Regions from separate parts of the Pseudomonas sp. H2_D02 genome, predicted to be linked through region 3. Evidence: predicted binding sites of a transcription regulator. Region 3 holds the regulator's gene; each other region holds the start of a gene.

Region 1 (7,270 bases), 2.3 Mb from region 3:
TGGATGAACCGCGAAGCGCTGGCCCTGACCGCCGCCGAGAACCGCGCCATCTACTGGTCACGTTCCCGTGGCAAGCTGTGGCGCAAAGGTGAAGAATCCGGGCATGTGCAGCACCTGCATGAGATGCGCCTGGATTGCGACGGCGACGTCATCATCCTGATGGTCGAGCAGGTCGGCGAAATCGCCTGCCATACCGGCCGTCAAAGCTGCTTCTATCGCGTCTTCGAGAACGGCGACTGGAAAACCGTCGACCCGGTGCTCAAGGACCCGCATGCCATTTATTCAGGACACTCCCATGACTGACACCTTGACCCGCCTGGCCCAGGTGCTGGAAGAACGCAAGGGCGCCGCGGCCGACAGTTCCTATGTCGCCAGCCTCTACCACAAGGGCTTGAACAAGATTCTGGAAAAGGTCGGCGAAGAGTCGGTCGAGACCATCATCGCCGCCAAGGACGCCGCCATCAGCGGCGACTGCAGCGACGTGATCTACGAGACCGCCGACCTGTGGTTCCACAGCCTGGTCATGCTGGCCCAACTGGGGCAGCATCCGCAGGCCGTACTGGATGAACTGGACCGTCGCTTCGGTCTGTCCGGGCACGTCGAGAAAGCCTCGCGCCCGTCCGCCTGATCAATTTTTGAGAGGAGTAGCCACATGGGTATCTTTGACTGGAAACACTGGATCGTCATTCTGGTGGTCGTGGTGCTGGTATTCGGCACCAAGAAACTGAAAAACCTCGGCACCGATGTCGGCGAGTCGATCAAGGGCTTCCGCAAGGCCATGAACGATGACGAAAAACCGGCCGACCCGGCGACCTCCCAGGCTCAACCCGTGCAGCCGGCCCAACCGGTACACCCGCAGGCCACCCAGCCGGTGAATGCGCCGAACACCATCGACGTGCAGGCCCAGAAAGTCGAAGAGCCAACCCGCAAAGACTCGTGAGCACTGACTAATGTTTGGGATCAGCTTCACTGAACTGCTGCTCGTCGGCCTCGTCGCCCTGCTGGTGCTGGGCCCCGAGCGCCTGCCGGGCGCTGCGCGTACCGCCGGTCTGTGGATCGGGCGCCTGAAGCGCAGCTTCAACGCGATCAAACAGGAAGTTGAACGTGAAATCGGTGCCGACGACATCCGTCGGCAACTGCACAACGAACACATCCTGTCCCTGGAGCAGGAAGCGCGGAAAATCTTCACGCCGACCCAGCAGGAGCCTACGCCGGTCCAGCCCGTAGCCGAGCCGACGATTGCGCCCCAGGCACCGACTGTCGAAGCGGCGCCAGCAGTGGCCGAACCCGCGAAGCCGGTCGATCCGGCTCCTGCGACCACACCGACTCCCCACGATCCCACTTTGCCGCCGCGAGCCCCATGAGCGATATCCCTGAAAACGACCAGCCAATGCCGCTGGTATCGCACCTCACCGAGTTGCGCACCCGCCTGCTGCGTTGCGTCGCGGCGGTTTTCATTATCTTCGCCGGGCTATTCTCCTTCACCCAGCAGATCTACACCTTCGTCTCCACGCCGCTGCGCGAATACCTGCCAGCGGGCGCGACGATGATCGCCACCGACGTGTCATCGCCGTTCCTGACGCCGCTGAAGCTGACGATGATGGTCTCGCTGTTCCTGGCGATCCCGGTGATCCTGCACCAGATCTGGGGCTTCATCGCACCGGGCCTGTACAAGCATGAAAAACGCATCGCCGTGCCGCTGCTGGTGTCGAGCATCCTGCTGTTCTATACCGGCATGGCCTTCGCCTATTTCCTGGTGTTCCCGCTGATCTTCAAGTTCTTCGCCGCCGCCACCCCGGCGGGCGTGGAGATGATGACCGACATCACCAGCTACCTGGATTTCGTCATGACGCTGTTCTTCGCCTTCGGCGTGGCGTTCGAGATTCCTGTAGCAGTGGTGCTGCTGGTGTGGATCGGCGTGGTCGATGTCGCCTATCTGAAGAAAATCCGCCCGTACGTGATCATCGGCTGCTTCGTGGTCGGCATGATCCTCACGCCGCCGGACATTTTCTCCCAGACCTTGCTGGCCGTGCCGATGTGGCTGCTGTTCGAAATCGGTATCCTGTTCGGTGGCCTGGTGCGCAAGCGCCGGGAAGATGAACCCGAGGACCAGCCGGTCGATGACCACAACGACCAGCCGCCAGCGACCCAAGCGTGAACCTGCTGCTGCTCGAAGAGGCCGATTTCATCGGGCCTGACCGCGTCGTCCTGAGCGATCGCCGGTTGACGCACATGCAGGAAGTCCACCGCAGCGCCGTCGGCGACAGCCTGCGGGTCGGGCGCATCGGCGGCTTGATGGGCACGGCCCAGGTGCTGCGCCTGGAAACTCGCGAAGCCGAACTGCAAGTGACCCTGGACCAGCCGCCACCGGCCAAGTTGCCCTTGACCCTGGTGCTGGCACTGCCGCGTCCGAAGATGCTCAGGCGCGTGTTCCAGACCGTGGCGACCATGGGCGTGCCGCGCGTGGTGCTAGTGAACAGTTATCGGGTGGAAAAAAGTTTTTGGCAGACGCCGTTCCTGGAGCCCGAGGCGATTCGTGAACAACTGATCCTGGGGCTGGAGCAGGCCCGGGACAGCGTGCTGCCGGAAATCGTCATCGAGAAGCGCTTCAAACCCTTCGTCGAGGATCGCCTGCCCGCCATCGCCGAGGGCACCCTCGGGCTGGTCGGCCACCCCGGCAACCACCCGCCCTGCCCCCGGGCACTGACCGAACCGGTGACCCTGGCAATCGGCCCCGAAGGCGGTTGGATTCCCTATGAGATCGACTTGCTGGGCAAGGCCGGCCTGCAGCCGGTGCAGCTTGGTGAGCGGATCCTGCGGGTCGAGACCGCGGTGACGGCGTTGCTTGCGCGGCTATTCTGATCCTGATCGTTTGCAAGGGTATTCCAAACGCATCTAACGCATTTCTCCTGTCCTCCCACATCGCGCCGATACAACTATCATAAAAAGCAGTTCCGCCCTTCAAGGGAGTACCGGCATGTTCCGATGGCTAGGTAACGTAGGCGTTAATCGCAAACTCGGCTTCGGTTTCGGCTTGGTACTGCTCTTGACCGTAATGATCGCTTTCACCGGTTGGACCGGCCTGAGCAAGGTAGTTGCTCGCGGCGACACGCTGGGACTCATCGCCAGCCTGAACGACCTGACCAAGGACCTGCGCTCCGCGCGCATGGATTATGACGCGACCCGTGGCGAAAAAGGCCCAGGTGACCTCAACGATCTCCTCGGTAAATTGGAGCCTGGGCTACAGAGCGCCCGCCAATCGATCGAGGAGCCGGCCGATGTAGCGATCATCGATAAGCAGTTGGCGGCTGTCGCCGAGTACAAGACTGTCGTCGCCGATTTGATCCGCGCCACCGCCAGTCGCGAGGATGCCCGCAGCAAACTGGGCGCCAGCGCCGATAACGCAGTGGCCCATGTCGCCGACGTTGAAAACGCCATGCTGCAAGGCGATAGCGTTCCACGACTCGGCGGTGTGTCGAGCCTGGCAAAAGCACTCCAGCAGGCCCGCTATCAGGTTCGCGGCTACACCTACAGTGGCCAGGCCAGCGCCGAGCAACCCGCGCTGGATGCCATCGATAACGCGATGAAAACCCTCGACAATCTTGCACCGCAACTGGCCGATGAACACGCCGCCAAGCTGCAGCAGGCCAGTGCATCGTTCAAGGCTTATCGTGCAGCGGTCAGCCAGTTCCATGACGCCCAGACTGCCAACGCAGCTGCCATCAAGCGCATGTCGGACCTGGGGGTCGTGCTACGCGAGGCCAGCAGGAATCTCACCGCGTCCCAGACGATGGTGCGCAACCATGAAGCGGCCCAGGCCGATACTCTCCTGGTCTCGGCCGCTGCGCTGGCCCTCCTGTTCGGCGTGATCGCAGCCCTGATAATCACCCGACAGATCGTCGACCCGCTGGGCCAGACCCTCAAGGTGGCCGAACACGTGGCCGCAGGCGACCTGACCCACAACCTTACCTCCGAGCGCCGCGACGAACTGGGCCAGCTACAGCGTGCCATGCAAGGCATGACCGTGGGCCTGCGGCAATTGATCGGCGGCATCAGCGAAGGCGTTACGCAGATTGCCAGTGCCGCCGAGCAGCTCTCGGCCGTCACCGAGCAGACTAGCGCCGGAGTCAGCAGGCAGAAAGTGGAAACCGACCAGGTCGCCACCGCCATGCACGAAATGACGGCCACGGTGCAGGAAGTGGCGCGTAATGCCGAGGAAGCCTCCGAGGCCTCCCTCGCCGCCGACCAGCAGGCCCGCGAGGGCGACCAAGTGGTGGGCGAAGCCATCGCCCAGATCGAACGCCTGTCCAGGGAAGTGAGCAACTCTACCGAAGCGATGGGCCAGCTCCAGCGCGAAAGCGACAAGATCGGCAGCGTCCTCGACGTCATCAAGTCCGTCGCCCAACAAACCAACCTGCTGGCCCTCAACGCGGCCATCGAAGCGGCCCGTGCCGGTGAAGCCGGTCGTGGTTTCGCCGTGGTGGCCGATGAAGTCCGCAGCCTCGCCCAGCGCACCCAGAAATCCACCGAGGAAATCGAAGAGTTGATTGCCGGCCTGCAGACGGGTACCGAAAAGGTCGCGAGCAGCCTGGGCAGCAGCCGCGGCCTGACCGATAGCAGTGTCGAACTGACCCGCCGCGCCGGCGGTTCCCTGGAGAACATCACCCGCACCGTCTCGGCGATCCAGGCAATGAACCAACAGATCGCCGCCGCCGCCGAGCAACAGAGCGCCGTGGCCGAGGAGATCAACCGCAGCGTGCTGAACGTCCGCGATGTATCCGAGCAGGCCTCCGCCGCCAGCGAAGAGACCGCTGCCTCCAGCGCCGAATTGGCACGGCTGGGGGTTCATTTGCAAACGCTGGTAGGACGCTTCAAGGTCTGACCAGAACGGCCGGCATAACCCTGTGGCGAGGGAGCTTGCTCCTCGCCACGAAATCTTGACAATCCCCTACAGATCCCTCCCAAACCGCCGATACAGTCCCCATAAAACCAAATCAGCGCTCCAAGGGAGTATCAGCATGTTCCGGTGGCTTGCCCAGGGTCTGGGAAATGTAAGCGTGAATCGCAAACTCGGCGCAGGCTTCGGCCTGGTGCTGCTCCTCACCTTGATGATCGCGTTCACCGGCTGGTCCGGCCTGGGCAATGTCATCAGCCGCGGCGACAAGCTCGGGTTCATTGCCGGTCTCAACGACCTGAGCAAGGACTTGAACCTGGCCAGCATCGACTACAACACCACCCGGGGCGAGAAAGGCCCGCAACAGGTCGACGACCTGCTTGGCAAGCTCGATGCAGGCCTGAAAACCGCTCGCGAATTGATCGAACAGCCCGCCGACATCGCGTTGATCGACCAGCAACTGGCCGCCGTCGCCGAGTACAAAAGCGCCTTCGCCCAGATGACCAGTGCCACCGTCAGTCGCGAAGATGCCCGCAGCAAGCTGGGCGCCAGCGCCGATAACACCGTGGCGCGGGTCGCCGAAGTGGAAAAAGCGCTGCTGCAAGGCGGCGACATCACCCAGTTCAACAACATCGTGACCCTGAGCAAGGCGATCCAGCAGGCCCGCTACCAGGTCCGCGGTTACACTTACAGCGGCAAAAGCGAGGCCCAACAGCCGGCCATCGATGCAATCACCGATGTCTTGAAGCTGCTGGCTCGCTTGCCAGCCCAGTTGCCCGAGGAGCATGCCGACAAGCTCCAGCAGGCCAGCGACTCGATGAACCTCTATCGAGCGGCGGTCAGCCAGTTCCGCGACTCCCAGCTCGATAACGGTGCCGCACTGCAGCGCATGAGCGAGCAAGGCCAGATCCTGATCGACTCCAGCCAGAAGCTCACCGTGTCACAGACCGCCGTGCGCGACCGCGACACCGCCCAGGCCAAGAGCATCCTGATTGCAGCCGCCGCCCTGGCCCTGCTATTTGGCGTGATCGCCGCCCTGCTCATCACTCGGCAGATCGTCGGTCCTCTGGATGAGACCCTGAAGGTGGCAGAACGCGTCGCCGCGGGTGACCTGACCCATAACCTCACCTCTGAACGCCGCGACGAACTCGGCCAACTGCAACGCGCCATGCAACGCATGACCGTGGGCCTGCGGCAATTGATCGGTGGCATCGGTGAAGGGGTTACCCAGATCGCCAGCGCCGCCGAACAGCTGTCGGCCGTGACCGAACAGACCAGCGCCGGTGTGAACAGTCAGAAAGTGGAAACCGATCAGGTCGCCACGGCCATGCACGAAATGACCGCCACGGTGCAGGAAGTCGCGCGCAACGCCGAGGAAGCCTCCGAAGCCGCCGTCGCCGCCGACCAACAGGCCCGTGAAGGCGATAAGGTAGTTGGCGAAGCCATCGCCCAGATCGAACGCCTGGCCAAGGAAGTGGGCAACTCCACCGCCGCCATGGGCGATTTGAAGCGCGAAAGCGACAAGATCGGCAGCGTCCTGGACGTGATCAAGTCCGTGGCCCAGCAAACCAACCTGCTGGCCCTCAACGCAGCCATCGAAGCGGCCCGTGCCGGGGAAGCCGGACGTGGTTTCGCGGTGGTGGCCGATGAAGTCCGCAGCCTGGCCCAGCGCACCCAGAAGTCTACCGAAGAGATTGAAGAGCTGATCGTCGGTCTGCAAGCCGGCACCGAGCAGGTTGCGACCATCATGGACAACAGTCGCAGCCTGACCGACAGCAGCGTCGAACTGACCCGCCGCGCCGGGGGCTCGTTGGAGAACATCACGCGTACGGTTTCGGCGATCCAGTCGATGAACCAGCAGATCGCAGCGGCGGCCGAGCAGCAAAGCGCGGTGGCCGAGGAGATCAACCGCAGCGTGCTGAATGTGCGTGACGTGTCGGAGCAGACGGCGTCGTCCAGTGAGGAGACGGCAGCTTCCAGCGCGGAGTTGGCGCGGCTGGGGGTTCATTTGCAGACGTTGGTGGGGCGGTTTAGGGTCTGACTTGGCATCCGAGATAAATGTTCATGAGGAGGCGGCTTTAAAGCCGACCTGGCTCTGAGTGACCGAGTTTCTCCCGTGAGAGCGAGCTTGCTCGCGATAGGGGTGCCACAGTCGACGAAAATGTTGGATGTGCCGGCCTCTTCGCGAGCAGGCTCGCTCCCACAATGGGATTGGAATAAAGCCAAAGAACCAGGTCGGCTATAAGGCCGCCTCGCTGTAGACCTTGATCTTGATCTTGATCTGGGGCGCCCCGTTAACCACGCTGGCCGAACGCAGGCATTGCGCAGTGGACATCCCGGCATGGATGCCGGGATAGCCGCGCTGGGCCAGGGACG
Region 2 (7,270 bases), 3.1 Mb from region 3:
ATACTGGCAACGTTATCAGAAACATCCGCAGCGATAGCCTTGCCCTTCCTGGATGATGAAGATCGTGAATGCTATATCTGGTTCCTGATCGGTTTTCCCTTTTACTTGTCGCTGCTGTTTTTTCTCACACTCAACTTTAATTACCGTTCTCTGTATACCCCTTCGGACCTTCATAAAAGCAAACACCTCAAAAAGACCACGAACGGCTCCGCCGGCCGACGCGGCCATGCATTACGCCGAGGAAGGAAAAACCAGCGTCATTTGATGCGTCTTCGTCGGAGAAGAAAACCGTGATCCTGTTCGACGGACAAAAAAACGGCCTGCTCATGGCAGGCCGTTTTTCATTGAACCGGATCAGATCAGAACAGCTTGCGACCCTTGTTCGCCGCGATACGCATGCGCAAGGCGTTGAGCTTGATGAAACCGGCCGCGTCGGCCTGGTTGTAGGCACCGCCGTCTTCTTCGAAGGTCGCGATGTTGGCATCGAACAGCGAATCGTCGGACTTGCGCCCGGTCACGATCACGTTGCCCTTGTACAGCTTCAGGCGCACGACACCGTTCACGTTGACCTGGGAGGCATCGATCATCTGTTGCAGCATCAGACGCTCCGGGCTCCACCAGTAGCCGGTGTAGATCAGGCTGGCGTACTTGGGCATCAACTCGTCCTTCAAGTGAGCCACTTCGCGATCCAGGGTGATCGATTCGATCGCCCGGTGAGCGCGCAGCATGATGGTGCCGCCTGGGGTTTCGTAGCAGCCACGGGACTTCATGCCGACATAACGGTTCTCGACGATGTCCAGGCGACCGATGCCATGCTCGCCGCCGATACGGTTCAGGGTCGCGAGCACGGTGGCCGGGCTCATTTCCACGCCGTCCAGCGCGACGATGTCACCGTTGCGGTAGGTCAATTCCAGGTATTGCGGGGTATCAGGAGCCTTCTCAGGGGAGACGGTCCAGCGCCACATGTCTTCTTCGTGCTCGGTCCAGGTGTCTTCCAGCACGCCGCCTTCATAGGAGATGTGCAGCAGGTTGGCATCCATCGAGTACGGCGATTTCTTCTTGCCGTGGCGCTCGATCGGAATCGCATGCTTCTCGGCGTAGTCCATCAGTTTTTCACGGGACAGCAAGTCCCACTCACGCCACGGGGCGATGACTTTCACGCCGGGCTTGAGGGCATAGGCACCCAGTTCGAAACGCACCTGGTCGTTACCTTTACCGGTGGCGCCATGGGAAATAGCGTCAGCGCCGGTTTCGTTGGCGATTTCGATCAGGCGCTTGGCAATCAGCGGACGGGCGATGGAGGTACCTAGCAGATACTCGCCTTCGTAAACGGTGTTGGCGCGGAACATCGGGAACACGAAGTCACGGACGAACTCTTCGCGCAGGTCATCGATGTAGATTTCTTTGACGCCCATGGCCTGGGCCTTGGCGCGTGCAGGCTCGACTTCTTCGCCCTGCCCCAGGTCCGCGGTGAAGGTCACCACTTCGCAGTTATAAGTATCCTGCAGCCACTTGAGGATCACCGAAGTGTCCAGGCCGCCGGAATACGCCAGAACGACCTTGTTTACGTCCGCCATGCCATCACTCCACGGGTTGTACGGAAAGCCGGGAAGTCTAACGTCCAGCGCGGATAATTTACAGAGGCGCGACAGCTTATGACGACGAAGCGACAGATTATGTCGATTGAGCGACGATCAGGACGGGGTCAGGAAGTGCGTGCAGTTGCCGCGGCAGGCGCAGCCGTCTTGGCCGGAGCAACCGGCGTCGGTGCCTTGCCCGGCGCAGCAGCGGGCGCCACGGCAGGAGTAGCTGGCGCTGGCGCGGCTGTTGGTGGCTGAGGAGCCGGGGCCTGGGTAGCCGCTACACGCTCGAGCTGAACGACGACACGGCGATTCTTGGCCCGATTGGCTGCGTTGGTGTTGGGAACCAGCGGATAGCGCTCGCCGTGGAAACGCACGGTGAACTGGGACTCCTGGAAACCGTTGGCCTTGAAGAAATCCATGACCGCCAGCGCACGACGACGTGACAACTCCCGGTTGGTCAGACGATTGCCGCTGTTGTCGGAATGGCCATCAAGCTCGACATGATTGACGCTCGGGTCAGCCTTGATGAAGTCGAGCATGACCTGCAACTGGGCCTTGGCCTGGGCGTCGAGCTCAACCCCCTCGCCCGGAAAACCGATCTGGGTCTGCTTGATCTGCTCGAAGTTCTTCGGCAACAGTTTCGCTACACAGCCCTGGTAATCGTTGAACGCCTTGTTGAAGCGCACAGGCAGCAGCCGGACTTCGGATACGCGCCCATCCTCGGTATTGCGTCGAATCACCGGACTGCGTCCCTCCATCAGCCCGCTGATCAGACGGCCCGCCTGTATTTGGGAGCTATTGAACAACACGTCGCCACTGCCGATCCGGACCGAGCCCAGATTGATGTCGCCCCGTCCCGGCTGCCACGGCGCCGCAGCCGCCAACAACGTCGCGGAGCCACCACCGAGCATCGGGTTATACGCCTTGAGCCGGAACGTAGCCTGCTCGCCCGCCTTGCGCACGAATTCGCCGCTGCCAAAATCGGTGATCGGCTGACTCAGCCGGCACTCGAACTTGTCACCTTCGACCGTCCACTCAATGCTCTCCAGACGGGTCTGGAAAGTGAGCGCCATCGCAGGAAGGCTGGCAAACACACTGAGCAAGGCTAGATAACGCTGGCGCACGGGAGGCTCCACTGGCTTTTATACGGAAATCGAAAACGCTGGGCATGCCGTTTGGCCGAGACAGGGCACAAAATCGCGGCACACCTGAAGGGGCTATCGGTAACTTGCGGCAAAACTTGATAGCGGGTGCCCGGATCAGTCTTTTCCGGTAGCATTCCCCGGAGATTTACCCGCCTGGAAGCCCCCATGTCCGACCGCCTGACCCTGCTGCGTCCCGACGACTGGCATATTCATCTTCGCGATGGTGCTGTGTTGACCCATACCGTCGCCGATGTCGCGCGCACTTTTGGCCGCGCCATCATCATGCCCAACCTGGTTCCGCCCGTGCGCAACGCCGCCGAGGCCGATGGCTATCGCCAGCGCATCCTGGCCGCGCGCCCGGCCGGCAGCCGCTTCGAACCGCTGATGGTGCTTTACCTCACCGACCGCACCCAGCCCGAGGAAATACGCGAGGCCAAGGCCAGCGGTTTCGTGCACGCGGCCAAGTTGTACCCGGCCGGCGCTACGACCAATTCGGATTCCGGCGTCACCAGCATCGACAAGATCTTCCCGGCGCTGGAGGCGATGGCCGAAGTCGGCATGCCGTTGTTGATCCACGGCGAAGTGACCCGGGGCGATGTCGATGTGTTCGACCGCGAGAAAATCTTCATCGACGAGCACATGCGCCGCGTCGTCGAGCGCTTCCCGACCCTCAAGGTTGTGTTCGAGCACATCACCACGGGCGATGCCGTGCAGTTCGTCAACGAGGCCCCGGCCAACGTTGGCGCAACCATCACCGCCCATCACCTGCTGTACAACCGCAACCACATGTTGGTGGGCGGGATCCGGCCACACTTCTATTGCCTGCCGATCCTCAAGCGCAATACCCATCAGGAAGCCTTGCTGGACGCGGCCACCAGCGGCAGCGCCAAGTTTTTCCTCGGCACGGACTCGGCGCCTCACGCCCGCCATGCCAAGGAAGCGGCCTGCGGTTGCGCCGGCTGCTACACCGCCTACGCCGCCATCGAGATGTACGCTGAGGCGTTCGAGCAGCGCAACGCCCTGGACAAGCTCGAAGGCTTCGCCAGCCTGCACGGCCCACGCTTCTATGGGCTGCCGGTGAACACCGATCGTATTACCCTGGTCCGCGACGAGTGGACCGCCCCTGCCAGCCTGCCGTTTGGCGAGCAGACTGTCATCCCGCTGCGCGCCGGTGAAAAACTGCGCTGGCGCCTGCTGGAGGAAAACGCGTGAGTGAAGATCATTTCGACGACGAACTGGACGGCAATGGCGGCTCGGGCGGCCCTCGCCACCCCATGGCTGCCCGCTTCCGGGGTTATCTGCCGGTTGTGGTCGACGTAGAAACCGGTGGTTTCAACTCAGCCACCGATGCGCTGCTGGAAATCGCCGCGACGACCATTGGCATGGACGAGAAAGGCTTTGTCTTCCCCGACCACACCTATTTCTTCCGGGTCGAACCGTTCGAAGGCGCCAACGTTGAAGCAGCCGCCCTGGAGTTCACCGGGATCAAGCTCGATCACCCGTTGCGCATGGCGGTCAGCGAAGAAACCGCCCTGACCGACATCTTCCGTGGCGTGCGCAAGGCGCTGAAAGCCAACGGTTGCAAGCGAGCGATCCTGGTCGGTCATAACAGCAGCTTCGACCTGGGCTTCCTCAACGCCGCCGTTGCACGCCTGGACATGAAGCGCAATCCGTTTCACCCGTTCTCCAGCTTCGACACCGCGACCCTGGCGGGCCTGGCATACGGCCAGACGGTATTGGCCAAGGCCTGTCAGGCGGCCGACATCGATTTCGATGGCCGCGAAGCCCACTCGGCCCGCTACGACACCGAAAAGACCGCCGAGCTGTTTTGCGGCATCGTCAACCGGTGGAAGGAGATGGGTGGCTGGCAGGATTTCGACGACTGATATAGAGCTAGGCTTAGCTCTTTGTGGCGAGGGGATTTATCCCCGCTGGGTCGCGAAGCGGCCCCAAACCTGCCAACTGGGTGTGGCGGACTCACCTTTTTGGGACTGCTGCGCAGTCCAGCGGGGATAAATCCCCTCGCCACAGTATGTATTCAGCCACCCATAAAAAAACCGGCCCATCGAGGGCCGGTTTTTTTATGCCGCGGTTGTGCTTACAGCTTGTCGCCGTGCTCACCCAGGTAAGCGGCTACGCCTTCAGGCGATGCAGTCATACCCTTGTCGCCTTTTTTCCAGTTGGCCGGGCAGACTTCGCCGTGCTCTTCGTGGAATTGCAGGGCGTCGACCAGGCGGATCAGCTCTTCCATGTTACGGCCCAGCGGCAGGTCGTTGATGATCTGCGAACGAACGACACCTTTGTCGTCGATCAGGAACGCGCCACGGAAGGCCACGCCGCCTTCGGACTCAACGTCGTAGGCCTTGGCGATTTCGTGCTTCATGTCGGCAGCCATGGTGTATTTCACCGGGCCGATACCACCGGCGTTGATAGCGGTGTTGCGCCAGGCGTTGTGGGTGAAATGCGAGTCGATCGAAACAGCGATCACTTCCACGTTGCGCGCCTTGAAGTCGTCCATGCGGTGATCCAGGGCGATCAACTCGGACGGGCAGACGAAGGTGAAGTCCAGCGGGTAGAAGAACACCAGGCCGTATTTGCCTTTGATGGCCGAGGACAGGGTGAAGCTGTCGACGATTTCGCCGTTGCCGAGGACGGCGGGAACGGTGAAGTCAGGGGCTTGTTTGCCTACGAGTACGCTCATTGGATATCTCCTGGTGTAGTAACGTGAAAACAAGGTCCGCGCCAGCCTGCCACCTCCAGGCGACAGCCCTGTGACACGAACCCGCTTCGCAAGGACCGACCATCATACACCGCACGTTTGGACTGTCCTCAACGGTTTTTCCACGGCATCGAAAATCTGTTGCGCATGATCGACTCTCCAACCGAAAACCGTTCGTCAGCCCGAAGCAAAGGTGATGAAAGAGTCCTAGAAACCACTTTGACAATCATTCTCGTTAACATTAAGATCCGTCTCAATTGAGTCACAACCAGCGACGGTTCTCACTTATGTATGTATGCCTCTGCACTGGCGTCACCGACGGGCAAATCCGCGAAGCGATCTATGAAGGTTGCTGCAGCTATCGCGAAGTCCGCCAAGCCACCGGCGTAGCCAGCCAATGCGGTAAATGCGCCTGCCTCGCCAAGGAAGTGGTGCGTGAAACCCTCGCCAAAGTACAGACCGCCCAGGCCTCGATCCCTTATCCGGTAGAATTTACTGCCGCATAAATCCAGCTTTTTGAAGAACCGGACTCAATGTCCGGTTTTTTTATGCCTGTAAATCAAATGGTTAGGTGCCAGACGCGGAACTCAAACATTCTTATTCCGATTAATTTTCATTTATTATTCAAATACTTAGGTTTGACACCGGTAAATGCGCGGCTCAAACTCTGCCTTATACACAGCTATTATAGGGCAGGCCGTTACCATGAAAGGCGACATCACAGTCATCCAGCATCTCAACAAGATCCTCGCCAATGAGCTGGTCGCGATCAATCAATACTTCCTGCATGCGCGCATGTATGAAGATTGGGGCCTGAACAAGCTGGGCAAGCACGAATACCACGAATCGATCGACGAGATGAAACACGCGGACAAGCTGATCAAGCGCATCCTGTTTCTCGAAGGCCTGCCAAACGTCCAGGATCTTGGCAAGCTGCACATCGGTGAACATACCCGCGAAATGCTTGAATGCGACCTGCGTATCGAACGCACTGGCCACGCCGACCTCAAAGCCGCCATCGCCCACTGCGAAAGCGTCGGTGACTTTGGCAGCCGCGAACTGCTCGAAGATATTCTCGAATCCGAAGAAGAACACATCGACTGGCTGGAAACCCAACTGGGCCTGATCGACAAAGTGGGTCTTGAGAACTACCTGCAATCGCAGATGGGCGAAGAATAAGCTTCCCAGAAGCAAGCCACTAAAAAGCCCCGCCCTCTTTCGAGGCGCGGGGCTTTTTGTTGCCCGAATTTCAAACCACTGAAATCCATCGTGGGAGCGAGCTTGCTCGCGATAGCGGTGGATCAGGCAAAAAAATACTGACTGACCTACCGGTATCGCGAGCAAGCTCGCTCCCACAAGGGTTCGTGTTCACCACAACCGGGGTAATGAACAGAACCTCATGATCAGGCTTCGGACTTGTTCGCCGCTGCTGCTTCAACAGCTGCCTTGATCGTGGTTTGCAGAGAACCGTCAGCCGCCATCTCGGTCATGATGTCGCTACCACCGATCAGCTCACCACCCACCCACAGCTGTGGGAAGGTTGGCCAGTTGGCGTACTTTGGCAGGTTGGCGCGGATTTCCGGGTTCTGCAGGATGTCCACGTAGGCGAACTTCTCGCCACACGCCATCACCGCCTGAGCAGCCTTGGCCGAGAAGCCGCATTGCGGGGCATTCGGCGAGCCTTTCATGTAAAGCAGGATAGTGTTGTTGGCAATCTGGTCTTTGATCGTTTCGATGATATCCACGGAGCACCTCGGCTTGAACTTTGCGACTACAGATGTCGACACGGTGGCGCATTGTAACGGAAAGCCGAGCACCCTGCT
Region 3 (7,270 bases):
AGCGTGCAACTGGTGGGCTGGAGCACCTTGTGGATGGCCTGTGGCTTGATCCTGATCGCCGCCATCGACGTGCCGATCCAGCTCTACCAAAGCAAGCAGAAGCTGATGATGACCAAGCAGGAAATCCGCGACGAATATAAGGATCAGGAGGGCAAGCCGGAGGTCAAGCAGCGGATCCGCCAGCTGCAGCGCGAGGTCTCCCAGCGCCGGATGATGGCGGCGATTCCCGACGCCGATGTAGTCATCACCAACCCGACCCACTATGCCGTCGCGCTCAAGTACGACCCGGACAAAGGCAATGCGCCGGTCCTCTTGGCCAAGGGCAGCGATTTCCTGGCGTTGAAGATCCGCGAGATCGCCGTCGCCAACGAAGTGATGCTGCTCGAATCCCCGGCATTGGCGCGGTCGATCTACTACTCCACCGAACTCGACCAGGAAATTCCGGGAGGCCTGTACCTGGCCGTGGCCCAGGTCCTGGCGTACGTCTACCAGATCCGCCAGCACCGCGCCGGCAAGGGCAAGCGCCCCGAACCGCTAAAGGACCTGCCGATCCCGCCGGATTTGCGCCGCGATTCCTGATCCCGGCTAACGAAAAGCTCTGTGGGAACTGATGCTGCTCAATCAAGGCAATCGATGAACCCGTGGCGAGGGAGCTTGCTCCCGCTGGGCCGCGAAGCGGCCCCTTAAGCCGCGAGATGCAGAGCATCAGGCACTCCGCACCCGCCGGTTTACGACTGCTTCGCAGCCGAGCGGGAGCAAGCTCCCTCGCCACAGATACATCATTTTTCTCGAGCGGACCGCAGGACCGCGTGGGTGCAGGCTCTCCCACAGGGCTGGATGTACGTCAAGCCGCTCTATTTCAGCCTCTCGCAAAAGTTGGAAAGCTTCTTGCAATACCCCGCCTGCGCCCCTCTCGGGCGTCAAAAGTTTGCTTCACAGGAACGGGGAATATTGGTGGATCGCTCTCAGTTACTCAGCACCGCGCGCAGCAACGTCGTAGACCTCAGCCGGGGTAATCTGGGCGTGCCGCTGTTGCTGCTGGTCATGCTCGCCATGATGATGCTGCCGGTGCCGCCGTTCCTGCTGGACGTGTTCTTCACGTTCAACATCGCCTTGTCGATCGTGGTCCTGCTGGTCTGCGTATACGCCCTGCGGCCGCTGGATTTCGCCGTCTTCCCGACCATCCTGCTGGTGGCGACACTGTTGCGCCTGGCGCTCAACGTGGCGTCCACCCGGGTGGTGATGATTCATGGCCAAGAAGGCCACGCCGCCGCCGGTAAGGTGATCCAGGCCTTCGGTGAGGTGGTGATCGGCGGTAACTACGTGGTCGGTATCGTGGTTTTTGCGATCTTGATGATCATCAACTTCGTCGTGGTGACCAAGGGCGCCGGGCGGATTTCCGAGGTGAGCGCACGTTTCACCCTCGATGCGATGCCCGGCAAGCAAATGGCGATCGACGCCGACCTCAACGCTGGCCTCATCGACCAGGGCCAGGCCAAGCTGCGACGCTTGGAAGTGGCCCAGGAAGCCGAGTTCTACGGTTCCATGGACGGTGCCAGCAAATTCGTGCGCGGTGACGCCATCGCCGGCCTGTTGATTCTGTTCATCAACCTGATCGGCGGCATGGCCGTCGGCATCTTCCAACATGGCATGACCTTCGGCGATGCCGGCAAGGTTTACGCCTTGTTGACCATCGGTGACGGTTTGGTGGCGCAATTGCCATCACTGCTGTTATCCACAGCCGCTGCGATCATGGTGACCCGTGCTTCGGGCTCCGAAGACATGGGCAAGCAGATCAGTCGCCAAATGTTCGCCTCGCCCAAGGCCCTGGCTGTTGCCGCCGGCCTGATGGCGGTGATGGGCCTGGTGCCTGGCATGCCGCATTTTTCCTTCCTGAGCATGGCGGCCCTGGCGGCTGGCGGTGCCTACCTGTTCTGGAAAAAGCAGAATGTGCAAAAGGTCCAGGCGTTGGAAGAGGTCAAGCGCCAGCAGGAACTGCTGCCATCGCCGGCTCGCGCCATGGAAACCAAGGAGCTGGGCTGGGACGACGTGACGCCGATCGACATGATTGGCCTGGAAGTCGGCTACCGCCTGATTCCATTGGTCGACCGCAACCAGGGTGGTCAACTGCTGGCGCGGATCAAGGGCGTGCGCAAGAAGCTGTCCCAGGACCTGGGCTTCCTGATGCCGACCGTGCACATCCGCGACAACCTCGACTTGGCGCCGAGCGCCTATCGCCTGACGCTCATGGGCGTGATCCTGGCCGAAGCCGAGATCTACCCGGACCGCGAGCTGGCGATCAACCCAGGTCAGGTCTACGGTTCGCTCAACGGTATTACCGCCAAGGATCCGGCTTTCGGCCTGGAAGCGGTGTGGATCGAAATCAGCCAGCGCGCCCAGGCCCAGTCCCTCGGCTATACCGTGGTGGACGCCAGCACGGTGGTGGCGACCCACTTGAACCAGATTCTGTACAAGCACTCCAGCGAGCTGATCGGTCACGAAGAAGTCCAGCAACTCCTGCAAGTACTGGCCAAAGGCTCGCCGAAGCTGGCTGAAGAGCTGGTGCCGGGCGTGGTTTCGCTGTCGCAATTGCTCAAGGTGTTGCAGGCGCTGTTGGCAGAACAGGTACCGGTGCGCGACATCCGCAGCATCGCCGAAGCGATCGCCAACAACGCTTCGAAGAGTCAAGATACCGCCGCCCTGGTGGCTGCGGTGCGGGTCGGCGTATCCCGTGCAATCGTCCAAAGCATTGTAGGCACTGAGTCTGAGCTGCCTGTGATCACTCTGGAACCAAGGTTGGAACAGATATTGCTCAATAGTCTGCAGAAGGCAGGACAAGGCTCGGAAGAGGGTGTCCTGCTGGAGCCAAGCATGGCCGAGAAGCTGCAACGCTCGTTGATCGACGCAGCCCAGCGGCAAGAGATGCAAGGCCAACCGGTGATCCTGCTGGTGGCCGGTCCGATTCGCGCGATGCTCTCGCGATTCGGGCGCCTCGCGGTCCCGGGGCTGCATGTGCTGGCGTACCAGGAAATACCGGATAACAAGCAAGTGACCATCGTTGCGACAGTAGGGCCCAACGGCTGAGGTAGTGGTTTATGCAAGTGAAGCGTTTTTTCGCCGCCGATATGCGTCAGGCCATGAAGCTGGTACGTGACGAGCTGGGCGCTGAAGCAGCCATCATTGGCAATCGCCGGATCGCTGGCGGTGTCGAGCTGACGGCTGCGCTGGATTACAAATTGTCGGCGCTGGCCCCGCGCGTTCCGAACATGGAACTCGAGGATGAGCTGCGCAAGACCCAGTCGCGTATCGCCAGCGCCCAGGCCGAATTGAGCCTGCGCAGCAGCGAAGGCGCGGCGAGCGCTGGCACCAATCGTCAATTGTTCGCCGGCCAGCCATTGACCGCAGGCCTGCCGCTGACCGCCGCCGAACCGCTGGTCGAGGCCACGCCGGCCGAGCCGCGTCGCCCGGAGCCGGCGCCTGCTGCGCCTGCCCGCGGTGTCGACCCGCGCGCCTTCGACTCGATGCGCTTCGAACTCAACAGCCTGCGTGAGCTGATGGAAGTCCAGCTCGGCTCGCTGGCCTGGAACCAACTGCAAGGCAGCCGTCCAGCCCAGGCCAACCTGTGGCGTCGCCTGCAACGCATTGGCTTGTCCGGCCCGTTGGCGCGCGATCTGCTGGCGCTGATCAACGGCATCGAAGAGCCTCGCCAGGCCTGGCGCATGCTGCTGGCGCACCTGGCGCGGATGATCGCCACGCCGGAAGTCGAGCCACTGGAGGAGGGCGGAGTGATCGCCATGGTCGGCCCGGCCGGCATGGGCAAGACCACCACCCTGGCCAAGCTCGCGGCCCGTTATGTCCTCAAGTACGGCGCGCAGAGTATCGCCCTGGTGAGCATGGACAGTTTCCGCATCGGCGCCCAGGAACAACTCAAGACCCTGGGTCGGATCCTCAATGTGTCGGTGACCCATGTGGACCCGGGCCAATCCCTGGCCCAGGCGCTGGAGCCGCTGATGCGCAAGCGCGTCGTGCTGATCGACACCGCCGGCCTGCAAGCCAGCGATCCGGCCCTGCGCATGCAGCTGGAAAGCCTGGCCGGACGTGGCATCAAGTCAAAAAATTATCTCGTGTTGGCAACCACCAGCCAGAAACAGGTTCTAACCGCCGCATACCACAGCTACAAACGCTGCGGGCTGGCCGGCTGCATCCTGACTAAGCTGGACGAAACGGCAAGCCTGGGCGAGGTGTTGAGCCTGGCGATCGGTCATGAACTACCGGTGGCCTACCTGACCGACGGGCCGCGGATCCCGGATGATTTGCATCTGCCGCGCCGTCATCAACTGGTCAGTCGTGCCGTGAGTGTGCAAATGCAGGAAGAACCCAGCGAAGAAGCCATGGCTGACATGTTCGCTGATATCTACCACAGCCCGACCAAGCAGGTTGGCTGAGGTATTCATGAATATTTTTTGTACCTACATCGATGGTCTGCCATGCATTGTTCCATATGTGAACGCGCAGCCAGTAATGTGGCCTCCGTCTAAGTAAGACAAGGTAAAGAACGAACATGGGCAGCATGCATCCCGTACAGGTGATCGCGGTGACCGGCGGCAAAGGTGGCGTCGGCAAGACTAACGTGTCAGTGAACTTGTCCCTGGCCCTGGCAGAGCTAGGCCGACGGGTCATGTTGCTGGACGCCGACCTGGGCCTGGCGAACGTCGACGTGCTGCTGGGGCTGACACCCAAGCGCACCCTGGCGGACGTGATCGAAGGCCGCTGTGAACTGCGCGACGTGCTCCTGCAGGGGCCCGGCGGGATTCGCATCGTGCCGGCCGCTTCCGGCACCCAGAGCATGGTGCACCTGACCCCGGCCCAGCACGCCGGCCTGATCCAGGCTTTCAGCGACATCGGCGACAACCTCGATGTGCTGGTGATCGACACGGCTGCCGGCATCGGTGACTCGGTGGTCAGTTTTGTCCGCGCCGCCCAGGAAGTCCTGCTGGTGGTCTGCGACGAACCGACGTCCATCACCGACGCCTACGCCCTGATCAAGCTGCTTAACCGCGACTATGGCATGAACCGGTTCCGCGTCCTGGCCAACATGGCCCAGAGCCCGCAGGAAGGACGCAACCTGTTCGCCAAGTTGACAAAGGTCACGGATCGCTTCCTGGACGTCGCCCTACAATACGTCGGCGCAGTGCCTTACGACGAAAGCGTACGCAAGGCCGTCCAGAAGCAACGTGCCGTATATGAAGCCTTTCCACGTTCCAAATGCGCGCTGGCGTTCAAGGCGATCGCCCAGAAGGTCGATACCTGGCCACTGCCCGCCAACCCACGCGGGCATCTGGAATTTTTCGTCGAGCGTCTTGTGCAACAAACAGCAGGGCCCGTGTTATGACAGCCAGCGGTTACAACCATCTCTACAAAAAATCGGCACGGGACGCCCAGTACGAATTGATCGAGCGTTACGCGCCATTGGTCAAGCGCATCGCCTATCACTTGCTGGCACGCTTGCCGGCCAGTGTCCAGGTCGAAGACCTGATCCAGGCGGGCATGATTGGCCTGCTGGAAGTGGCGAACAAATACGACGCCAGCAAAGGCGCCAGCTTCGAGACCTATGCCGGTATCCGCATTCGCGGCGCCATGCTCGATGAAGTCCGCAAGGGCGATTGGGCACCGCGTTCAGTGCACCGCAATACCCGTATGGTCAGTGACGCGATTCGCGCGATTGAAGCTAAAACCGGGCGTGACGCTAAAGATCATGAGGTTGCGGCCGAACTCCAATTGAGTCTCGACGATTATTACGGGATTTTGAACGATACCTTGGGCAGTCGCCTGTTCAGTTTCGACGACCTGTTGCAGGACGGCGAACACGAAGGGCTGCATGAGGATGGCGCAAGTGCTCACATGGAGCCATCGCGCGACCTGGAAGATGAACGCTTCCAGAGTGCGTTGGCGGAAGCGATTGCCAATTTGCCGGAGCGTGAGCGACTGGTCTTGGCGCTGTACTACGACGAAGAGCTGAACCTCAAGGAAATCGGTGAGGTCCTGGGGGTCAGCGAATCGCGGGTCAGCCAGTTACACAGCCAGTGCGCGGCCCGTTTGCGGGGGCGTTTGGGGGAGTGGCGAGCACGCTGACAGGCGGTGCGGAGATGCTGCGAGCGGGGCAGGCATGGCAAGTGCCACGCCAGTCTCCATCCGTTGTGCTCCAGACCGTTGTCGAGTGTTGTGCCGGATTGATTGAAATGGCGCGTTCAGGTGCTGGGCGCGTTTAAGACTGCTTGGAGGTCGAATTGGACAAGAACATGAAAATCCTCATCGTTGATGACTTCTCAACGATGCGGCGGATCATAAAAAACCTGTTGCGTGACCTTGGGTTCACCAACACGGTCGAGGCCGACGATGGCACCACTGCCATTCCGGTTCTCAACAGCGGGAGCATCGACTTTCTGGTGACTGACTGGAACATGCCTGGCATGACCGGTATCGACTTGCTGCGCCATGTGCGCGCCGACGAAAAACTCAAGCACCTCCCGGTGCTGATGGTGACTGCCGAAGCCAAGCGCGAGCAGATCATCGAAGCGGCCCAGGCCGGTGTAAACGGCTATGTGGTCAAACCCTTCACGGCCCAGGCGTTGAAAGAGAAGATCGAAAAAATCTTCGAACGCATCGGTTAACGGCGCCACGGGGGAGCTATGGACAACGAATCTTCAATGGGCGATTTCGAATCGACCCTGAAAAAACATGCCCGCGAACTGGTCGACAGCCTTGAAAAGGGCCGCTTCGGCGATGCGGTTCAAATGATTCATGAGCTCAACCAGACCCGGGATCGTGGTCTGTACCAGGAAGTCGGCAAGCTCACCCGTGAACTGCACAGCGCGATCGTCAATTTCCAGATCGATCCGAACATGCCGCAGGCCGAGGAAGTCTCGCAGATTACCGACGCAACCGAGCGCCTTGGCTATGTGGTCAAGCTGACCGAAGCCGCGGCCAACCGCACCATGGACCTGGTGGAAAGCGCAACGCCCCTGGTCAACGGCCTGAGCGAGGAAGCCCAGGCGTTGAGCACCGATTGGGGACGGTTCATGCGTCGCGAAGTCGGCGCCGAGGAATTTCGGGAGCTGGCCCGGCGGGTCGACGGTTTCCTGACACGCAGCAGCGCCGAGAACCGCGCCGTGGCAAGCAACCTCAACGACATTCTGTTGGCCCAGGATTACCAGGACCTCACCGGTCAGGTCATCAAGCGCGTGACCCAACTGGTCACCGAAGTGGAAAG
Region 4 (7,270 bases), 2.4 Mb from region 3:
GTCTTTCAGTGCACGGGTGAAAAACGCGTTGAAGTGCTCGTAGGCGGTGAGGTCTTCCACCAGCGCCTGGGACATGTCCACTTGGTAGCGCTTGGCGAACCAGGCCGTGAAGGCGTTCTTGAACCAGCGCACGCGGCATTCGGCGATGCAGCCGGCCAGCCGCGACAGCAGGTGGTGCGGCAGCAGGTACTGGGAAAGGATGAACAAGCGGTTTTTCATTAACTGTCCTTAAATCTTCAAAGCTCGATGGGGGTGTCGGGGTGGTTGCCCCATTCACCCCAGGAACCGGCATAGCCTTTGACCCGTGGATAACCGAGCGCCTTGGCCACCAGGTAGGTGAAGCCAGAACGGTGGTGAGTCTGGCAGTGTGTGATGACTTCTTTGTCGGGCGTGATGCCCAGCTGTTCGAGGATCTGCGGCATGTCTTTGCGGATGCGCAGGCTGCGCGCCGGGTCCATGCCGGCCGTCCATTCGAAATTGACCGCGCCGGGGATGTGTCCGCCCCGGGCGGCGACGACTTTCTCGCCAGAGTATTCCAACGGGCCACGGGCGTCCCAGATCGCCAGGTCGGCGGCCCCGAGACGGCTTTGCAGGTACTCGCGAGTGGCGGTGGGTTCTTCGTGCAGCACCAGGCTGACTGGACCTGCGACCGACGCCGGGACCTCGGTCGACACTGGCAGGCCGAGGTCCAGCCAGGACAGCAGGCCACCGTCGAGATAGTGATAATTCGAATGCCCGATCACATCGAGCAACCAGATAAAACGCCCGGCCCAGCCACCTCCTTCGTCGTCATACACCACGTAGACCGCGCCGGGGTCATGCCCGAGTTCGCCGAACAGCGCTTCCAGGTCGGCCTTTGCCGGCAACAGGCCCGGCGCCGGGGGCTGGCCCAGTTGCGTGCGTTTCGGATCGACGAAGCGTGCGCCGGGAATATGGCCATTGCTGTAGCGCGCGGCGCTGGTCAGGTCCACCAGAATCAGATTGGGCGTATCGAGGCGCGGCAAGAGCTCGCTCGGCTCGATTACCAGCGGCAAGCCAGAGAAGTCAGGCATGTGAGGTCTCCTGGGGGCGCAAAGGGAAAAGATTGTAGCAAGTTCAGCGGCCGCGGTTGGTAAAGGTGTGCAGGGCCCTTTCGATGCATTGCACGGTTTTGCCGAAGGCCTGCACGGTCACGTCCGAGAACGGCCCGCCGCCCTGGTCCACGACCACCAACATGATCACCCGCCCATTGCAGGTCAGTGAGCGCAACAGCAGGTGCTCGCCCCGGAACAAGGCGCGCAGGCCCGGAGGCAGCAAGGCGGAAAATTGAGCGTTGTTCTCGGGGTTCAAGCGAACCTGGGCTTGCTGGGCCAACAAGCGCTGCAAGACTTTGCTTTGGCTGATGGAAAAGCTCATCGCCGCCGCTTCCTTGGGCAGGCCGGCAGTCTGATGCACGCGTACGCTGGTCTGGCTGCGGTCGGCCATCAAAATCATCACCCGGCGCATGCCGCACGCCACCAACGCATTTCGGGCCGAGGTGGTCAGGTGCATGGCGTTGCTGAACGGGCTCGGCTCCAGCAGCAGCTCGGCGCATTGCTTGCGCCATTGGCTCAGGTCCTGTGCGCTGGGCGGCGCGGCTGGCAACAAGCCAGGGTGAACACGGCGGTTGCCCCAGGGCCAGATCAACGCCACGGCCGGGTGCCAGAGGTCCGGCATGGCGTGATGGCGGGCGCTGGTGGCGGCTTGCTGGTGGAGCTGCTGCTGGAGTTCGTCCATCGGCATCTGCAGATACAGGCTCGTGAGGTATTGCCAGCGAGCGCTGTGCGGACTGTCCCAGGCCTGTTGCGCCGACAGTGCCAGGCCGTTGGCCAGCAGCACCGTGTTGGCGGGTTGGTTGAGCCAGCGCCGCAGCGTTGGGTCGTCATCCAGTCGATTTTGTTGGCGCAGCGGATGTTCGCTGTCGCGGGCAATGCGCAACACTTTAATCAGCTCGCGGCGTTCATTCAGCAACAGGCGATAGCCTTGCACCACCCAGATGGGCAGGCGCCATGCCTCCACCAGCGCGAGGCAGATTTTCAGCAGGCTGACGCCAAACAGTTCGCGCTCGACCTTGCGTGCGGGCTCGCCTTTGTGGATCACCCGCAGTTCCCACTCCCCCAGCAGTCGCGGATGAGTCAGCGCCAACGGCCAGAGCGGCGAGAGAAACAACAGGCTGCCCCAATGGATGTCCTGCCACAGACGCGCCAGGCGGCTGGCAAAAAAACCATTGGCCTGTTGGCTAGCGTGCTGGCTGATCAGTTGCACCTGGCGCAGGGCAACCGGTATCTCGTGTTCCGGCAGCGAGGGCAGGCGCGCCAGCAGCTCCTCGGTGCGCTTGAGGCCGAGGCGGTTGATCGCCACTTCGAGATTTTCCGCCGGCTCCGCCAGGGTGCCATGGGTGTGATGATTGGCTTCGCGGATGACGCTCAGGGCCAGGGCAGGGCTGTCCTGCATAAGCTCGGCGATGTCGCGCAACGAGCGACGACTGTCTGCGATCGCCTTGCAGACCAGGTCGTGACTGGCCTGGGGCACCGGTAGATGAACGCCCTGGAGCAGCTTCAGCCAGCCTTCGAGCGTGGTCGGTCTTGGTGTCGGAACGTTCGTTTCGTTAGCCATGGTTGGACGTGATCATCGCATGGGGTATCTGCGCCCGGAGCGGGGCAAAATTGGCTTTTCGCCGGAACTGGCTATAGTCTGGCGCAGTTTTGCCGATAAGTAGAAGAAGAGATTTTTCAGCTTCCGAATATGACCTTGAACCCGACTTAAATAAGTACTTTCTATCTATGGCTAAAATTATCGGCATCATTGTCGTGTTCGCGAGCGTGCTCGGCGGATACGTGCTTTCCCATGGCAAGATCGCAGCCCTGATCCAGCCTTTCGAGGTGATGATCATCGGCGGTGCGGCCCTCGGCGCATTCTTGCAGGCCAACCCCGGCTACATGACGATGCACGTGCTCAAGAAATCCCTGGGCATGTTCAGTTCGCGTTTCAGCCACACCTTCTACCTGGAAGTCTTGGGGCTGATCTACGAGATCCTCAACAAGAGCCGCCGCGAAGGCATGATGGCGATCGAGGGCGACATCGAAGACGCCGCCGCCAGCCCGATTTTCGCCAAGTACCCCGTCGTACTGAAGGACGCCCGCATGACGGCGTTCATCTGCGATTACCTGCGCATCATGTCGTCCGGCAACATGGCGCCCCATGAACTCGAAGGCCTGTTCGACATGGAGCTGTACAGCCTCAAGGAAGACCTGGAGCACCCATCCCACGCGGTGACCGGCATCGCCGACGCCATGCCCGGCTTCGGTATTGTCGCGGCGGTACTCGGGATCGTGGTGACCATGGCGTCCCTGGGCGATGGCGACCAGAAATCCATCGGCCTGCACGTCGGTGCGGCACTGGTGGGTACCTTCTTCGGTATCTTGGCGGCGTACGGTTTCTTCGGTCCGCTGGCCCATTCCCTGGCCCATGACGCCAAGGAAGAACTCAATGTGTATGAGGCCATCAAGGCCTCGCTCGTGGCCTCGGCCTCGGGCATGCCGCCATCCCTGGCGGTGGAGTTCGGTCGCAAGGTCCTGTACCCGGCGCACCGTCCGAGCTTCGCCGAGTTGGAACAAGCGGTCCGCGGTCGCTAAGTCATGGAAAATAATCAGCCGATCATCATCAAGCGCGTCAAGCGCATCGCCGCGGGGCATCACGGGGGCGCCTGGAAAATCGCCTTCGCCGACTTCGCGACGGCGATGATGGCGTTCTTCCTGGTGTTGTGGCTGCTGTCCACCGCGACGCCGGAACAAAAGATCGCCATCGCCGGTTACTTCAAGGACCCCGTCGGTTTTTCCGAAAGCGGCACGCCCTACATCATCGACTTGGGCGGCTCGCCGACCCTGGCGCCGGACACCACCCTGAACCCGGAGGTCAAGTCGCAGCCCCAGCCTGACAAGGTGACGGTGGATTCCGAGCAGGTCGAAGGCATGGCCGAGCAGGTCGAACGCGAGCGCCTGGAACTGCTCCTGCAGGAATTGCAGAACAAGGTCGAAGAGAACCCGCAACTGCAGAAGTTCAAGGACCAGATCCTGTTCGAAATCACGCCGAACGGCTTGCGCATCCAGATCATGGATGCCGAGAACCGGCCGATGTTCGATTCTGGCAGCGCACGCCTGAAGCCTTATTTCGAAGACATCCTGCTGGCCATGGCCGATACCATCAAGGCGGTGCCGAACAAGATCAGCATCAGCGGTCACACCGATGCCAAGCCTTACGTGGGCAAGGGTGATTTCGGTAACTGGGAGTTGTCGGCCAACCGCGCCAACGCGGCACGACGTGCCTTGGTGGCGGGCAGCTATCCGGATGAGCAAGTGGCTCGGGTGGTCGGTTATGCATCTTCGGCGCTGTTCGATCGCAAAGACCCGTTCAACCCGGTCAACCGGCGTATCGATATCGTGGTGTTGACCAAGAAGGCGCAGAAAGCCATCGAGGGCTCGCAGACCGACGATCCAACGCCAGACCCTGCCCAGGGCCAAGGCGCTCCAGGCGAAGCGCCGGCGACAACACCCGGCGCGGCGGCGGATCCGAACGCGCTGCCGGCTGGACCAACAGCCCGTGCCGGCCCATGAATTGCGAGAACGCCTGAACCTGTTCGATGACGCCGCGCCAAAACCGGCGGAGCCGCCAGCGCAGTGACCCACAAAAAAGCCGACATCGATGTCGGCTTTTTTGTGGGTATCGGTTTGCTTGAGACTTGCTTGCCTTTGTGGCGAGGGAGCAAGCTCCCTCGTCACAAAGGCGTCCAGCCAACTCAGTAACTGCTCTCCGGCAAGCTGGCGATGATCGAGCGGTAGCTGTTCATCCGTTGCTGGTGCACACGGCCTTCTTCCAAGGCCTTGAGCAAGGCGCACCCGGGCTCGCGGTCGTGCTTGCAGTCGCGGAAGCGGCAGGTGCCGATCAGCTCGTTGAACTCGATGAACCCGGCTTCGACATCGGCCCGGCTGACATGGCCCAGGCCGAATTCGCGGATACCGGGTGAGTCGATCAATTCACCGCCGCCAGGGAAGTGGAACAACCGCGCGGTGGTGGTGGTGTGGGTGCCCTGGCCGGACAGTTCGGACAACGGCCCGACGCGGGTCTCGACCTCCGGCAGCAGGCTGTTGACCAGGGAAGACTTGCCGACCCCGGACTGGCCGACGAACACGCTGATGCGCCCGTCCAGCTGCCGTTGCAATTGCTCCATGCCGTTGCCGTGATGGGCCGAGACCTCCAGCACCGGATAACCGAGGTCCCGATAGACCGACAGCAAGGCGTTCAGCGCCGGGGCGTTGTGCTCGTCGATCAGGTCGAATTTGTTGAGCAGCAGCAGCGGGCGGATGCCGGCGTGTTCGGCCGCCACCAGGTAGCGGTCGATCAGGTTGGCGTGAGGCTCGGGCAACGGGGCGAACACGATGACGATCATGTCGACGTTGGCCGCCACCGGCTTGAGCTGGCCCCGGCTGTCCGGACGGCACAGCTCGGTGTGACGCGGCAATTGCGCGACGATCACGCCGATGCCCTGGTTGCCGGCACGCCAGACCACTTGGTCGCCGGTCACCAGCGCCGGCAGGTTGGCACGCAAGTGGCAACGGAATACCTGGCCGGCCAGTTCGCCTTCCTGGGCCTCGACTTCGACTTGCACACCAAAGTGAGCGATCACCAGGCCGGTCTGTTCAGGACCCAGGTCGCCCCCCTCCAGGGCTTCGACCGCACTGGATTCGCGTTTGGCGGCACGGGCGGCGCGCTCGCCCTGGATCTTTTCGATGCGCCAGTTCTGACGACGATTGAGTTGGCGTTTGGCCATGGGTGTTCCGTATGAAGAAATGCAGCGAATAGGGTAAAACGGCCGCGAGTTTAGCACGCCCGAGACGCTGCCTAGGCTAAACTGCGCAGCTAAGCCGAGGAGCTCCCCCATGCAAAACCCGCAGAACCTGATCTGGATCGACCTGGAAATGACCGGTCTGAACCCTGACACCGATGTCATCATCGAGATGGCCACCATCGTCACTGACAGCGACCTCAACACCCTGGCCGAAGGGCCGGTGATCGCGATTCATCACAGCGACGAAATCCTCGCCGGCATGGACGAGTGGAACACGCGCCAGCACGGCGGCTCGGGCCTGACCCAGCGCGTTCGCGAGAGCAAGATCAGCATGGCCGAGGCTGAGGCACAGACCATCGCCTTCCTGGAGCAGTGGGTGCCAAGAGGCAAGTCGCCGATCTGTGGCAACAGCATCTGCCAGGACCGTCGCTTCCTGTATACCCACATGAAATCCCTGGAAAGCTATTTCCATTACCGCAACCTCGACGTCTCGACCCTGAAGGAGTTGGCTGCCCGCTGGGCCCCTGAGGTTCGCGACAGTTTCCAGAAAGGCAGCACGCACCTGGCCCTGGACGACATCCGTGAATCCATCGCCGAGCTGCAGCATTACCGCAAGCACTTCATCAAGTTCTGAGCTAACCCCAAGCGACTGGCGGGCAAGCTTTTGTGGCGAGGGGATTTATCCCCGTTGGGCTGCGGAGCAGCCCCTCGACCTGATGTTTGGTTGTGTCAGGCCGGTCGGTGTTGATTGTATTTGGGGCTGCTTTGCAGCCCAGCGGGGATAAATCCCCTCGCCACGCTCAGGCAGGAGGCGGGACCTTGCCCTCTTTTGGTGCCGGCCCAAACTGGCTAGACTGCGCGCCTTCTTGTAAGGACCGCCATCATGTTGCTGATGCTGTATCTGATCGCCATTACCGCCGAAGCCATGACTGGCGCGCTATCCGCCGGGCGGCGGGGCATGGATTGGTTCGGCGTGGTGCTGATCGCCTGTGTCACGGCGCTGGGCGGCGGCTCGGTTCGCGACGTGCTGCTCGGGCATTACCCGCTGACTTGGGTCAAGCACCCGGAATACCTGGTGCTGACCACCGCAGCGGCGATGCTGACGGTGTTCCTGGCGCGCTGGATGCGCCATCTGCGCTCGTTGTTCCTGGTGCTCGATGCTGTAGGCCTGGTGGCATTTACCCTGATCGGCTGCATGACGGCCCTGGAAATGGGCCATGGCATGTTGGTGGCCTCGGTCAGCGGCGTGATTACCGGTGTGTTTGGCGGCATCCTGCGGGATATCTTCTGTAACGATATTCCCTTGATCTTCCGTCGCGAACTCTACGCCAGCGTCTCGTTCGCCGCGGCGTGGTGCTATCTATTGTGTGTCTTCCTGCAACTGCCGAACGAGCAGGCGATCCTCAT

What was found. Region 3 encodes FliA, which starts transcription of late flagellar genes. Its sites were predicted from a motif close to CTAAAGTTTNNNNNNNNNNNGCCGNTAA; they were not measured.
Region 1: the regulator FliA is predicted to act here: its motif matches at 2,907-2,934, upstream of AB4N42_RS00960 (methyl-accepting chemotaxis protein).
Region 2: the regulator FliA is predicted to act here: its motif matches at 2,801-2,828, upstream of AB4N42_RS25460 (flagellar protein MotY).
Region 4: the regulator FliA is predicted to act here: its motif matches at 2,706-2,733, upstream of motA (flagellar motor stator protein MotA).

The regions. Positions count from the first base shown of each region.
Region 1 is NZ_CP162816.1:209,201-216,470, forward strand. It holds gene hisI (phosphoribosyl-AMP cyclohydrolase) at 1-303, shown strand, start outside; gene AB4N42_RS00935 (phosphoribosyl-ATP diphosphatase) at 296-628, shown strand; gene AB4N42_RS00940 (twin-arginine translocase TatA/TatE family subunit) at 653-940, shown strand; gene tatB (Sec-independent protein translocase protein TatB) at 951-1,364, shown strand; gene tatC (twin-arginine translocase subunit TatC) at 1,361-2,158, shown strand; gene AB4N42_RS00955 (16S rRNA (uracil(1498)-N(3))-methyltransferase) at 2,155-2,862, shown strand; gene AB4N42_RS00960 (methyl-accepting chemotaxis protein) at 2,978-4,882, shown strand; gene AB4N42_RS00965 (methyl-accepting chemotaxis protein) at 5,019-6,935, shown strand; gene AB4N42_RS00970 (nucleoid-structuring protein H-NS) at 7,134-7,270, opposite strand, start outside.
Region 2 is NZ_CP162816.1:5,533,840-5,541,109, forward strand. It holds partial or broken gene AB4N42_RS25450 (hypothetical protein) at 1-193, shown strand, start outside; gene AB4N42_RS25455 (argininosuccinate synthase) at 360-1,577, opposite strand; gene AB4N42_RS25460 (flagellar protein MotY) at 1,706-2,707, opposite strand; gene pyrC (dihydroorotase) at 2,894-3,940, shown strand; gene rnt (ribonuclease T) at 3,937-4,614, shown strand; gene AB4N42_RS25475 (peroxiredoxin) at 4,827-5,429, opposite strand; gene AB4N42_RS25480 (bacterioferritin-associated ferredoxin) at 5,735-5,953, shown strand; gene bfr (bacterioferritin) at 6,153-6,626, shown strand; gene grxD (Grx4 family monothiol glutaredoxin) at 6,851-7,192, opposite strand.
Region 3 is NZ_CP162816.1:2,469,649-2,476,918, forward strand. It holds gene flhB (flagellar biosynthesis protein FlhB) at 1-579, shown strand, start outside; gene flhA (flagellar biosynthesis protein FlhA) at 955-3,084, shown strand; gene flhF (flagellar biosynthesis protein FlhF) at 3,096-4,445, shown strand; gene fleN (flagellar synthesis regulator FleN) at 4,562-5,392, shown strand; gene fliA (RNA polymerase sigma factor FliA) at 5,389-6,132, shown strand; gene AB4N42_RS11520 (chemotaxis response regulator CheY) at 6,300-6,671, shown strand; gene AB4N42_RS11525 (protein phosphatase CheZ) at 6,690-7,270, shown strand, end outside.
Region 4 is NZ_CP162816.1:26,986-34,255, reverse strand. It holds gene asd (archaetidylserine decarboxylase) at 1-219, opposite strand, end outside; gene AB4N42_RS00160 (rhodanese-like domain-containing protein) at 237-1,052, opposite strand; gene AB4N42_RS00155 (HDOD domain-containing protein) at 1,096-2,634, opposite strand; gene motA (flagellar motor stator protein MotA) at 2,802-3,653, shown strand; partial or broken gene motB (flagellar motor protein MotB) at 3,657-4,698, shown strand; gene rsgA (small ribosomal subunit biogenesis GTPase RsgA) at 4,814-5,845, opposite strand; gene orn (oligoribonuclease) at 5,955-6,497, shown strand; gene AB4N42_RS00130 (trimeric intracellular cation channel family protein) at 6,744-7,270, shown strand, end outside.